DNA from 3 places in the Pannonibacter anstelovis genome. Region 2 is predicted to be linked to each of the others. Evidence: riboswitches for the same ligand, from Rfam matches in the RefSeq annotation. Region 2 holds a riboswitch; each other region holds the start of a gene.

Region 1 (3,946 bases), on a different contig from region 2:
TACCAAACACCTCCCGCGCCATTTTCGCCGTCAGCACCGCCTCAGACGCGCTGTGGCATCCTGCGGTGTTGGGCAGCACCTTGACCCCGAGATCGCGGATCATCTGGAAGAACGCGCCGCCATTTCGCCCGGCCGCCGTTTCCCGGCGCAGCGACACGGTGACAATCTCCGCCTTCGAGTGCCGTACGGCATCAGCCAGTATGGCAGGTGAAGGATAGCGGGCTGTGCCCAGCAGCATCCGTGACGAGACCTCGCAGCCATAGAGTGTCAGGCTCATCTCAGCCTCCCTGCATCGGCGACAGGATCTCGATCCGGTCGCCCTCGCTCAGCCGGCAGGCCTCCCGGGCTTCGCGCGGCACCAGTTCGCCATTGACGGCGGTGGCTAGCCAGTCGCCTTCATAATCAAGTTCCTGCAGCAGGGCGGGCAGGGTTTCCGCCGCACAGGCCACGGCTTCGCCATTCACCAGCACTTTCATGGGTTTGCATCTCCCTTGTTTTCCATCAGCCGCCTTGCGGCCATATCCGCTGCCTGCCGGGCGAGGGCCGGGGCAAGCAGGAAGCCATGCCGGTACATGCCGGCAACGGCCAGATCCGCGCTGTGCGGCAGGCGTTCCGGCTCTGCCACCACGCGCGGCATGTTGTCGTCAAAGGCGGGGCGCACTCCGGCGCCCAGTTCCACGATGCGCGCTTCGCCAAAGGCGGGATGCAGCGCATAGGCGGTGTTGGCCAGTTCCATGACCGAGCGTGCCGTCACCGGGCCGCCGTCGTCGCTTTCAATCATGGTGGCGCCTACCATGAAGCGCCCGCCGCCGCGCGGAACCACATAGAGCGGATGGCGCGGATGCAGCAGGCGCACGGGGCGCGACAGGGAGATTTCCGTGGTCTCCAGATACAGCATCTCGCCGCGCACACCGCGCAGACCCGGCATCCGGCCGATAGCGCCGGGCCCGGTGCAGTCGATGACAAGCGATGCCCGCAGATCTGCCCCTTGCGCTGCTTCGCCCAGCTGGAAGGTAACACCGCGTGCTTCCAGCTGCTTCCAGAGCGCCGTCATGGCGAGGCGCGGATCAAGATGGGCTTCATTCTCGAAGAACAGCCCGGTCATGAAGCGCCCGGCAAGGGCAGGTTCCAGCTCTGCAATTTCCGCAGCATTCACCGTCCTGTGGCCTGTCGAGCGGCTGGCAAAGCGGCGCAGTTCCGCCTGATCGCGCGGCGGGCACAGAACCAGCGTGCCTTTGCGGGAGACAAGCCCCGGCACGGCCGCCTCCCACCAGTCTGCAGCTTCCAGCCCAAGCTTCAGCACCTCGGGCCCGGCGGTCTCCGCCTCGCACCAGGGGGCAAGCATGCCGCCGGCATAGAAGGACGCGCCATGACCCGGTGCCGGATTGGTGTCTGCCACAATGACGGAAATCCCGCGCCGGGAAAGCTCCAGCGCTGCGGCAAGCCCGGCCACTCCTGCGCCGCGCACCACCACTGGACGAGAGCCTGCAGAATGAGAGAGGCCTACGTGTGTCTGGCTCATCCGCTTCCGGCTCCGTGGCATCTGTCTCACGGGCGGAAGGGCTTTGTGAGGCGCCCGCTGGCAAACGCCGTGCCTGCGCGCATCACACACCATCCCTCCGCCAGCGTGAACTGGATCAGGTTCAACGGGTCACTGCGCTGCATCGCCAGCAGTATCTCAGCCCCTTGCACGGGACTCCCCAAGGTGAAGCCCAACCTTTGCGCCGGGAATGGAGGCTTGTCAATCGCGGGAGGGCCGGTGATTGCATGATTGCAACGGCTTGCCCTTCGAACTGATCTGCTTCGCCGCAGCGGGCCCTCTGAGGGCAAAGGCCGCCGGGCTGCTCTTCCGTGCCTTGGCACACGCGGCCGCAAAGCGGCTTGTGCCTTCACCTGTTGCGTGCGCCCTGCCTTTCCGGATGCACCCGGCGGAGACTAGCCGCGCAACTCGTGCAGGATCATGGCGGCCGCGCCAAAGGCGACCGCATCCGTCGCGGAGTTCTGCGGCACAAGGATTTGCGGCTGCAGAACCCGCGCCCCTTCAAATGGGTCCGATGTGGCAAATTCAAGCCAGCCTGCAAGACGTTTGCGGACACTCCAGGGCAGCGTCCCTCCGAGATAAATTGCAGAAGGCGCGAGGATGGCTGCAATCATGAAGGCGAGCGTTGCCGTCTCCGGCCCTGCCTTCGCAAGCCAGGTTTCCAGTACGGCCTCATGTTGCTCCAGATAGGCGGTCCATTCCCCGGCCGAGCGCCCTTCCGGGATAACGCCTGCATGGTCGAGGCACCAGGAGGCCAGATCATCGAAGCTGGGTCTGGAGCGGCCCCTGGCGCGCAAGGCGCCGACTTCGCCGGCATTGCCCGCATGCCCGCGGTAAAGCTCGCCGTTGACGATGATTCCGCTGCCGATGCCTTCAGAAAGATAGAGATAGACGAAGTTTTCGTGAGTGGCGGCGTTGCCCATCGTCAGTTCGCCCATTGCGGCGGCGTTGGCATCGTTCTCGATCATGACCGGGCATCCCAGAGTTTCCTCCAGGGCGGTTGCAAGGTCTGAACCCGTCCAGCCGATCACCTCCTGCGCCAGATCGAGGGATGCCGTCTGTTGATGGAAACGGGTCGGCATGGCGATGCCGGCACCGATCAACAGCCGCGGGTCTATGGCGCTTGCAGACAGAAGTTCTCCTTTCAGCCGCCCGACGGCGTCCAGCAGGCCGGAAAAGCTCTCGAAAGAGCCTCGTTCCTGCCACTCTCCCACGAGATTTCCGCGAAAGTCGAGCAAGGCAACCGAGACGGCAAACCGGTTGGCGTGCAGGCCGATTGCGTAACCGGCCTTTTCAGACAGCGTCAGATCAATATGCGGTGCCCCGCGCCCGCCCGAGCGCCTCGCACCTTCGACGATGATGCCGCGCTCAATCAGGTCGCGGGTCATCGTACTGACCGCCGCTGTCGTGATGCCGCACATTTCCGCCAGTTGCACCCGCGATGCCATGCCTTTCCTGCGCAGGTGCTTGAGCATGTCGGCCTGCGTCCGTCCAATGCCCTCCAAAGGGTGCTGCCGCGTCAGCATGAATTTCCTCCTCCTCGCAATTCCCTAGCGAATGTCATCAAACTTTTAATTAAGCAAGTTAATTAATGAAATATCGCCAACTGGATTGATCAGTATGACAAAGCCTCTCGCTCTTCTCACCAGCATTGCTCTTTCGGCTCTCGTGGCCGGCAACGCGTATGCCGAAGACATCAAGATCAAGATGTCGACCCTCGCGGACAAGTCCGGCCCGGCGCGTATCACCAACATCGAAGCCGCAGCCGACATCATGAACAGTCAGTTCAAGGCAGCCGGCATCGACAAGCGCATCGTCATCGAGGCAAATGCCAGCGCTGTCAAAGGCTGGGACGACCTGGCGCTTGAACTCATGAAGGCCTTTTCGGTCGGTCAGGGGCCGGACCTCTATGTCCTGCCGCATGAATGGATTGGCAAGTTCGCTGAAGACGGCAATGCCCTGGCCATGGACGGGATCATTGCCTCTACCCCGTGGGCCTATGGCGACATCCTGCCAGTCCTGTGGAACTCCGCCAAAGCCGCCGATGGCAAGATCTATGGCATCCCGCAGGATGCGGAGATCCGCATGTTCTTCTATAACAAGGACATGCTTCGCAAGATCGGCAAGGATGAGGCTTTCATCGAGAGCATCCCTGCCCAGGTTGAAGCTGGCAGCTTCACGCTTGATGACCTGACCGCCCTCGCCAAGGAGGTGGTTGACGCAGGTGCGGCGGAATACGGCATGCTGCACCGTCCGAATGTCGGCATCGACTATCTGATGGTGTTCCAGTCCTATGGGGTCAAGTTCATCGACGAGGCCAGCGGCAAGCTCATCTTCCCCAAGGCGGAGATGGTCGAGGCGCTGGGCTGGTACGAGCGGAACGCCCGGGAAGGCGTGACGCCGGCG
Region 2 (3,946 bases):
TCAGCACCGGAAGGCTCGATAAAGGGACGAGCCTCCTAACAGGTCCCGGCTCAAGGCCGGGACGGCCCCGCAAGGGTAGAAGGCCCGGCGAAAATCCCGCAGGGCCCCCTTTCACCTATCACCGCAACTCCGCCGTATAGTCCTCCACCGGCGGTACGCTGGTGATCAGCTTGTTTTCATGCAGAAATTCGGCAAAGCGCTGATAGCGGCCGGCATCAAGTGCCGCCGGGCGCTTGGCGAAGCGTGGCAGCGTGTCGCCCCAGGCGCGGCGGTTCAGCTCGTCATCAAGGTTCGGATAGGCCGCAATGAAGGCCTGCCACGCCTCTTCCGGATGGTTGGTCAGATAGACCGTCGCCTTCTCCACCGCAGCCAGGAAGCGGACATAGCGCGGGTCGCCGGTCTTGTCCTTTGCTGCCACGTAGATCAGCTCGTCAAAGATCGGCACGCCATTCTCTTCCGGATAGAAGGCCTTGCCCTTCTTGCCCTCCAGCTCGATCTGGGTCAGCTCGAAATTGCGGTAGCCGCCGATCACCGCATCCACCTGCCCCGCCATCAGAGACGGCGACAGGGCGAAATTGACATTGATCAGCTCCACGTCCTCAATCGACAGCCCCTGCGAGCGCAGCATCTGGCCGAGCATGGCATCCTCGAAGCCGGAGACGGAGAAGCCGATCTTTTTGCCCTTGAGGTCCGCCAGCGTCTTGATGGGGCCATCCTCCAGCACGATCAGCGTGTTCAGCGGCGTCTCCACCAGCGTGCCGATCCACTTCAGCGGCATGCCTTCGCTGATCTGAGCATGGAGCGTCGGCTGGTAGGAAACGGCGATATCCCCCTGGCCGGCCGCCACCAGCTTCGGCGGCATGGCCGGATCAGCCGGTTCGATCAGCTCCACATCAAGCCCTTCAGCCTCGAAGAAACCCTTCTGCTTGGCGACCACCAGCGGCGCGTGATCCGGATTGACGAACCAGTCGAGCAGAACGGTCAGCTTGTCTGCCGCCGCAGCGGGTGAAGCAGCGGCCAGAACAGCGGCCAGCGACAGCGCGAGAATGCGTTTCATGCGGGTCTCCCAGTAGACAGGTGTTGGATGAAGTTTGAGCCGGTCCAGCCACAGCCTGACCGGCAGATGCGTGCGCGGGGATCAGTCCTCGCGCTGCCAGGGCACCATGCGGCGGGTCAGGCGCTCGACGACGAAGCGCAGGACCAGAACCATTGCGGCAAGCAAGGCGAGAGCGGCAAACATGGTGTCCGTCTGCATCCGGGCATTGCTCTGCAGCATGATGAAGGCAAGCCCGCCCTTGGCCCCAACCCATTCGCCAACAATGGCACCGATGGGAGCGAAGACCGCTGCGATCCGGACGCCGGACGCGAGCGCGGGCATGGCTGACGGCAAGCGGAAGTAACGCAGTTCCTGCCAGCGGTTGACGCGGTAAAGCAGCGCCAGGTCCACCAGGCCCTGATCCATCCGCCGGAGACCGTCAAAGAACGTCGAGGTGACGGCAAAGAAGATGACCAGCACCGCCATCACGATCTTGGAGGCAAGGCCGAAGCCGAGCCAAAGCACCAGAATGGGAGCAATGGCGAAGACCGGCAGCGCCTGTGTCACCAGAACGACCGGCAGAAGCCCGCGCCGTGCCAGCGGCGACAGCCACATGACGAAGGCCAGCATGACCCCGGCGGCAATGCCGAAGACAAAGCCCAGCAGGGTTTCACTCAAGGTGATGCTGGCGTGATACAGTAGAAAGCCGCTCTGGCGCTGGAAGGCCTCCAGCACTTTCAGCGGACCGGGCAGCATGTAGGGCGGGATTTCGAGGAGCCGCACCGCCAGATCCCAGATCAGCAGCAGAGACACGCTGACCGCGACACCTGGCGCAATGCTGCGCAGGAGAGAAGCTGCACGGGCCGGAAAGGCATTCCGGACGGGGCTCGCAGATGGAAGGGGTTGCCTTCCCGAAAGAAGTTCTATCGACACAGAAGGATCTCCCGCCACCGGCAAGCCGGTCAAGACATTGGAGATCCGGGATATGGCTAAAGGTTTCCGTCCCTTCGCCGGCATGACCCGGATCAGGTTCTAAGGGTTCGGCTTTGCGCCATCTCAGCTCACGTCGGAGCACCCCTCGGACCAACCCGAAACATGCCGCCTGAATGGCGCCTTGGCAAGCAAAACTTGCCAGCACGCCATGAAAGCAGAAGGCCCCGCACATCTTGATAAGATGCCGGGGCCTTGCCGGTTGCTTTTCGGGTTCGCGTTATGTGACGCCCTAGCCCTTCTGCCAGGCCTCAATCGCCTGTTCCAGAGCACGGGCACCAGGTGTGCCCTTCTCGATGGTGAAGATGGCACGCTTGCCGTTTTCGTAGAGCATCGGAACATCGATCCAGCCGCGCTCACGCATCAGGGCAAGGTTACGGTCGCGCTCGCTGTCAACACTCGACAGTGCGATCCAGAAATAACCCGGAGCGACCTTTACCGATGCGCCCAGGAGCGCATCTCCGCGCGCTTCTTCTGTCGGCTTCATCACAAGGCCCGGCACATTGGAAACATCACCGCCGGAGAAGCCTTCAGGAAGCTGGAACTGGATTTCGACCAGATGGCTGGCGGGCAGCGAGCTATCTGTGTTCGGCTTGATTCGCAGCGTCACATTGATGTTCCGGTCCGGAATCTGAGCCTGAGCCACGAGCACAGTCTCTGTCTGCCCGCCGGTACCAGTTTCCTCAGAAACCGACCAGGCCACATTGCCCGCAGAAGCGGTGCCCGAGCCGCTGGCATCTTCACCCTCCTCATAAAGGAAAGCCTTCTGCGCAACGATGGCACCCGGCGTTTCTACAGTCTGGGCAGGAGCCGTACTGGCCGGCGGGGCAGCTGCCTCAGGCACGGCAGCAGGCGTATCCTGCGGCGGCGCGGAAGGCGTGATGAGGGTCGTCGTCACGGTGCGCGCATCAGGGGCGACTGCAGGCTCTCCCGTATCTGTCAGCAGACGGTCGGTATTCTTGCCGCTGTTTTCTTCATTTGCAGCCGTCTCACCTGCGGGGACCGGCGTCTCGGGGGCCGGAGCAGTCGTTGCCGCTGTTTCTTCGCTGGAGGAAAAGATCCCCGCGATCAGCGAGCGCTGTGAATAGATGAAAGCGCCGATGCCAATCAGCACCAGCACAAAACCGCCCAGGAACACGTAGGACATGAAGGGCGAGTTGCCAGACTTTGCAGCACGGCGCGGTGCACGGGTCCGGACCTTGCGCGGTTCATCGGCCGCAGCGCTCTTGCCTCCTGCACTGGCTGACACCGGTGCGGAAGGATCCGGGCGCAAGCTCTCGCTCGCAGGCGCTGGACGAGGGCTTGGTGTGGGAATGGCGTAGGAAGATGGTGCAGGAGCAGCCGGCTCAGCGGACGGCTTTGCAGGCGCCGCATCGAAGGCAGGCTCCACGCGCGGCTCGCTGCGCTCGCCAGCCGGATCCGCCGGAGCGCTCTCGTTGCGGAAGGCATCGCGGGCGGTCTGCACCGCGCTTGACGACGCATCCCCAAGCCTTTCGGCCTCCTGCACGGTAGAGCCAAGCGGCCCGCGCGGCGAAGGAGAAGACGGCGGATAGGGCTCGGCGCGGGGCGCAGCCGGAGCGATGGCGCCCGCAGGAGGGGCCATGGGCGCAGGCGCTGCGGGCGCCGGGCGCGTTGCCATCAGCGTTTCACGCGCCGCCTCGGCCTCAACCTTGCGGATGGCTTCCTCAAGGCGCAGTTGTTCGGCCGTGATTTCGGACGGGGAAAGCGGCGGCTCATAGGCCTTGAGCTGACTGACAATCGCGTTTCGGGCGCGGCTGTAGACGTTGCGGCGCGCAGAACCGTTGTTCTCCGGCAGTGACGCAATCGTTTTCTTCAAAATCGAATAGTAATCAGCCATTGGCTCGCTCGTGAGGGGTGCCAGCCTGAACCCGGCGCACCGGAAGCTCCGTATTCATGCCA
Region 3 (3,946 bases), on a different contig from region 2:
CAGGTCATCGGCGGCACGGTGCAGGCAATCAGTCAGGCCTTGTGCGAGGAAACGGTGTTCGATGCCGATGGACAGCTGCTGACGGCCTCGCTGCTCGACTACCGCCTGATCCGGGCATCCGATCTGCCGGATATCCATTTCGAGACGAAGAACGTGCCGTCCACCACCAATGCGCTGGGCATCAAGGGGGCAGGCGAGGCCGGGACCATCGGCGGCTGCGCAGCCGTGATGAATGCCCTACAGATGGCTTTGCGTGATGGGGCAGGGGTGGAGCATATCGATATGCCCGCCACGCCGCACCGGGTCTGGCAGGCCATTCAGGCCGCCCGCGCTTAAGAACGAAATGCGAAGAGGGGGCGGCGCGGCTGACTGCGCTGTCCCCTCACTGACGCCTTCTCCGGCCAGCAGCGTAAAATTCTGTATGCTGCGGCAATATGGTCTGGAATTTTGATACCGGTTTGCTACCCTTGTATACAGTAGCATGCATGATACGCACGGCGAAGTTGCTGCGCTATCAGCAGATTTGAGTTGAGCTTGGCCCGGCGCCCAGCTTCTTCATGCCCGCCCCTGCGCCGGACCTTTGGACGATCATATGGCCATGAGGGAGACGAACGCCCCTGACGAGGATGAGGCGGAGAACCGTGCATTGGCCTCCGGAGAGGGCGCGCAGGTCCCGCCGCAAGCCGCCGTTCTCACCTCACAGAAACCCGTGCTGGGCATCGCTCTGAAGCTGTGCTCCACCTTCACCTTCGCCTGCATGGCTGTCGCTCTGAAGATCACCACAGAGAGCGTGCCAATTGGCGAGATTGTCTTTGCCCGCAATTTCTTTGGCATGTTCCCGGTGCTGCTTCTGGTGGCGCTGCGCGGTGAGCTGACCAGCTCTCTTCATACCCGCCAGCCGCTTGGCCATGTGGGGCGTGCCATGGCGGGCATTGCGGCCATGCTGTTTGCCTTCACATCGCTGAAATATCTGCCCCTTGCAGATTCAACGGCCATCGGCTTTGCCGCGCCGCTGTTCACGGTGGTTCTGGCCTTTTTCTTCCTTGGTGAGACGGTGCGTGTCTACCGCTGGACGGCCGTCGTCATCGGGTTCCTTGGCATTGTCGTCATCCTGTCTCCGCATATGGGCGGCACGGAGATGAGCGGGGATGCCTGGTTCGGCGCGGCAGCTGCGGCTGCAGGCGCCTTCTGCACGGCCATGGCGATGATCTTCGTGCGCAAGCTCTGCGAGACAGAGCGGACCAGTACCATTGTCATCTGGTTCTCCGGCTGTGCCTCGCTGATTTCGCTGGCAACCGTTCCGTTTGGCTGGATCTTCCCCGGCTATGCCTGGGTCATTCCGGATGCGAAAACGGCAGGGCTGCTTGTCTTCGTCGGTCTTGCGGGCGGCGTTGGCCAGATCGTCATGACCGAGAGCTACCGCTACGCTGATGCGTCGACTATCGCCCCCTTCGATTATGCAAACCTGCTCTGGGCGGTGCTGCTCAGCTGGGCGATCTTTGGCGATATTCCGGTGTGGCAGGTGGTGGCCGGTGCGCTGATCGTGGTGGCGGCAGGCCTCTTCGTCATCTACCGCGAACGGGCGCTGGGCAAGGATGACAGCCGGGCGCGCAAGGCCTCCTCGCCGCTGCGGCCCTGATCTTCAGCCTGCGCCCCGGCTTTCATCGCCCGGCGCAGGCTGAATAGTGCCTCAGAATGCCTTGAAGGTAATGATGGTGCGGGTGTCGCGGATGCCTTCCATGCAATGCAGCTTCTCATTGACGAAGTGGCCGATGTCCTCGCCATCCTCGATATAGACCTTCACCAGCAGGTCATAGTCGCCGCTCGTTGAGTAGATTTCCGAAGCGATCTCGGCATCCGCAATGGCATTGGCGACCTTGTAGGTCTCGCCGAGGTGGCATTTGATCATGATGAAGAAGGGCTTCATGGCGTGCTCCTGAGGGCTATCCTGTGACAGGACATGGCCGATCCGCCGCCGCCAGTCAATCGCTGCGCTTTATTGCCGCCAGCAGAGCATGCTTGCCAAGGCGGAACGGGCTTGGTAGCTGTTTGCCGTCTCATGGGGGTGCCCGCCGGATGCGCCGGGCTGAGAGGCGATGGTGCCAACTCCTTGAACCTGATCCGGCTTGTACCGGCGGAGGGATTTGGGATGATGAGCGGTCAAACGGCACGCGGCGCAGCTGATGCAGCGGCCATTTCTACCATCACTGCGGATCACCTGGCCTCGCGCACGGCGGAGGTACTGGACAAGATCCGGGTATTCGCACCCCGTGTGCATTGCCTCACCAACGCTGTGGCTCAGGCCTTCACCGCCAATGTTCTGCTGGCGTTGGGCGCCATTCCGTCGATGACGATCTCGCCGGAGGAAGTACCCTTCTTCACGGCTTCTGCGCAGGCGCTGCTGGTCAACCTCGGCACGCTGGACGACGCGCGGAAGGAAGCAGCGAGCAGGGCTATCAGCATCGCAGCTGGCGAAGGCAAGCCCTGGGTGCTGGATCCCGTCTTTGCCGACCGTTCTCCCCCGCGCCTGACCGAGGCCCGGCGCCTTCTGGCTCTGAAGCCTTCACTGCTGAAAATCAATGCCGGGGAGCTTGCCGCGCTGGGCGGCGGTGCGTCTGTTCTGGAACTTTCCGGCCAGCTGGGGCTTCCCGTTGCAATGACCGGTGCTGTGGATGACATCAGCAGCGGCATTCAGAGCCTTCGCCTTGCCAATGGGCATCCGCTGATGGGCCGGGTGACGGCGACTGGCTGTGCAGCCGGGGCGGTGGCTGCGGCTGCGCTTGCCGTGGAGCCGGACCCGGTGGTGGCTGCGGCTGCGGCGCTGTCCATCATGGCGATCGCAGGGGAAATTGCCGCCGGACATTCGACCGGGCCAGGCAGTTTCGTTCCCGCGTTTCTGGATGCCCTTTATGGGCTTGAAGCGGCGCAGATTCGCGCCCACTTGCGGCTTGCCTGAGCCGCAGCCCGTTCATTTTCAGGAGGAATCATGACTGCCATTGCCCTGACCATCGCAGGCTCGGATTCCGGCGGTGGAGCCGGCATTCAGGCTGATCTCAAGACCTTCTCGGCGCTCGGTGTCTATGGTGCCAGCGTGCTGAGCGCACTGACGGCACAGAATACGCTCGGCGTCAGTGCCATTCACGACGTTCCCCCTGCCTTCGTGCGGGCGCAGATGGATGCGGTGCTGTCCGATCTCAAGGTCAATGCCATCAAGATCGGCATGCTGTCACGCCCGGATGTCATCTGTGCCGTGGCCGAAGGGCTGGATGCGCATGAGGCGTCCAATGTGGTGCTCGATCCTGTGATGGTCGCAGCCTCCGGTGATCCGCTGCTGGTGCCGGAAGCGGTCTCCGTGCTGATTGCGGAACTGCTGCCGCGCGCGCAGCTGATCACGCCGAACCTGCCGGAAGCCGCCCGCATGCTGAATACGGAAATTGCACAGGGCCGGGAAGCCATGCGCACGCAGGCGCAGGCGCTGCTGGATCTGGGCGCAAGGTCCGTGCTGCTGAAGGGCGGCCACGGGGAGGGGCCGGAGAGCGAGGATCTGCTGTTGACCCGCGACGGACGCGAACAGTGGTTCACCGCCCCCCGCCATGCTACGCGCAACAGCCACGGCACCGGTTGCACCCTGTCGTCCGCGATTGCCGCGGGCCTTGCCAAAGGGCTTCCGCTGCCCGATGCGGTGGCCGGAGCGAAGCTCTATGTGACCCATGCCATCCGGGCTGCTGACAACCTCAAGATCGGTGAAGGCCATGGGCCCGTGCATCATTTCCACGCGCTCTGGGAGACAAGCGATGTCAACTGAGATCAAGCCGTCCGCCTCGCGCCGTCAGGCCCTCAAGCTTGGTGCGGCCAGTGCCGCTTCTCTGCTGGCCGCGCCCGCGCTCGCCAATACGGGCGAGGCCGTGATCGAGTGGAAGATGGTGACTTCCTGGCAGAAGAACCT

The links. A riboswitch is a leader RNA that binds a small molecule or an ion and turns the genes downstream of it on or off. The one in region 2 is predicted to bind thiamine pyrophosphate.
Region 1: it holds a riboswitch for thiamine pyrophosphate, as region 2 does, so the genes downstream of both, thiO (glycine oxidase ThiO) here and V6L75_RS13035 (ABC transporter permease) in region 2, are expected to answer to the same signal.
Region 3: it holds a riboswitch for thiamine pyrophosphate, as region 2 does, so the genes downstream of both, thiM (hydroxyethylthiazole kinase) here and V6L75_RS13035 (ABC transporter permease) in region 2, are expected to answer to the same signal.

Annotation. Positions count from the first base shown of each region.
Region 1 is NZ_JBAKBF010000003.1:204,670-208,615, reverse strand. Features, by position in the region: gene V6L75_RS06255 (thiazole synthase) at 1-277, opposite strand, end outside; gene thiS (sulfur carrier protein ThiS) at 279-476, opposite strand; gene thiO (glycine oxidase ThiO) at 473-1,522, opposite strand; TPP riboswitch at 1,598-1,713, opposite strand; gene V6L75_RS06240 (ROK family transcriptional regulator) at 1,936-3,066, opposite strand; gene V6L75_RS06235 (ABC transporter substrate-binding protein) at 3,161-3,946, shown strand, end outside.
Region 2 is NZ_JBAKBF010000007.1:227,431-231,376, reverse strand. Features, by position in the region: gene V6L75_RS13040 (ABC transporter substrate-binding protein) at 119-1,057, opposite strand; gene V6L75_RS13035 (ABC transporter permease) at 1,139-1,792, opposite strand; TPP riboswitch at 2,022-2,125, opposite strand; gene V6L75_RS13030 (hypothetical protein) at 2,259-3,884, opposite strand.
Region 3 is NZ_JBAKBF010000014.1:42,371-46,316, reverse strand. Features, by position in the region: gene V6L75_RS18400 (xanthine dehydrogenase family protein molybdopterin-binding subunit) at 1-336, shown strand, start outside; gene V6L75_RS18395 (DMT family transporter) at 593-1,639, shown strand; gene V6L75_RS18390 (Lrp/AsnC ligand binding domain-containing protein) at 1,691-1,927, opposite strand; TPP riboswitch at 2,052-2,161, shown strand; gene thiM (hydroxyethylthiazole kinase) at 2,150-2,956, shown strand; gene thiD (bifunctional hydroxymethylpyrimidine kinase/phosphomethylpyrimidine kinase) at 2,987-3,805, shown strand; gene V6L75_RS18375 (TRAP transporter substrate-binding protein) at 3,795-3,946, shown strand, end outside.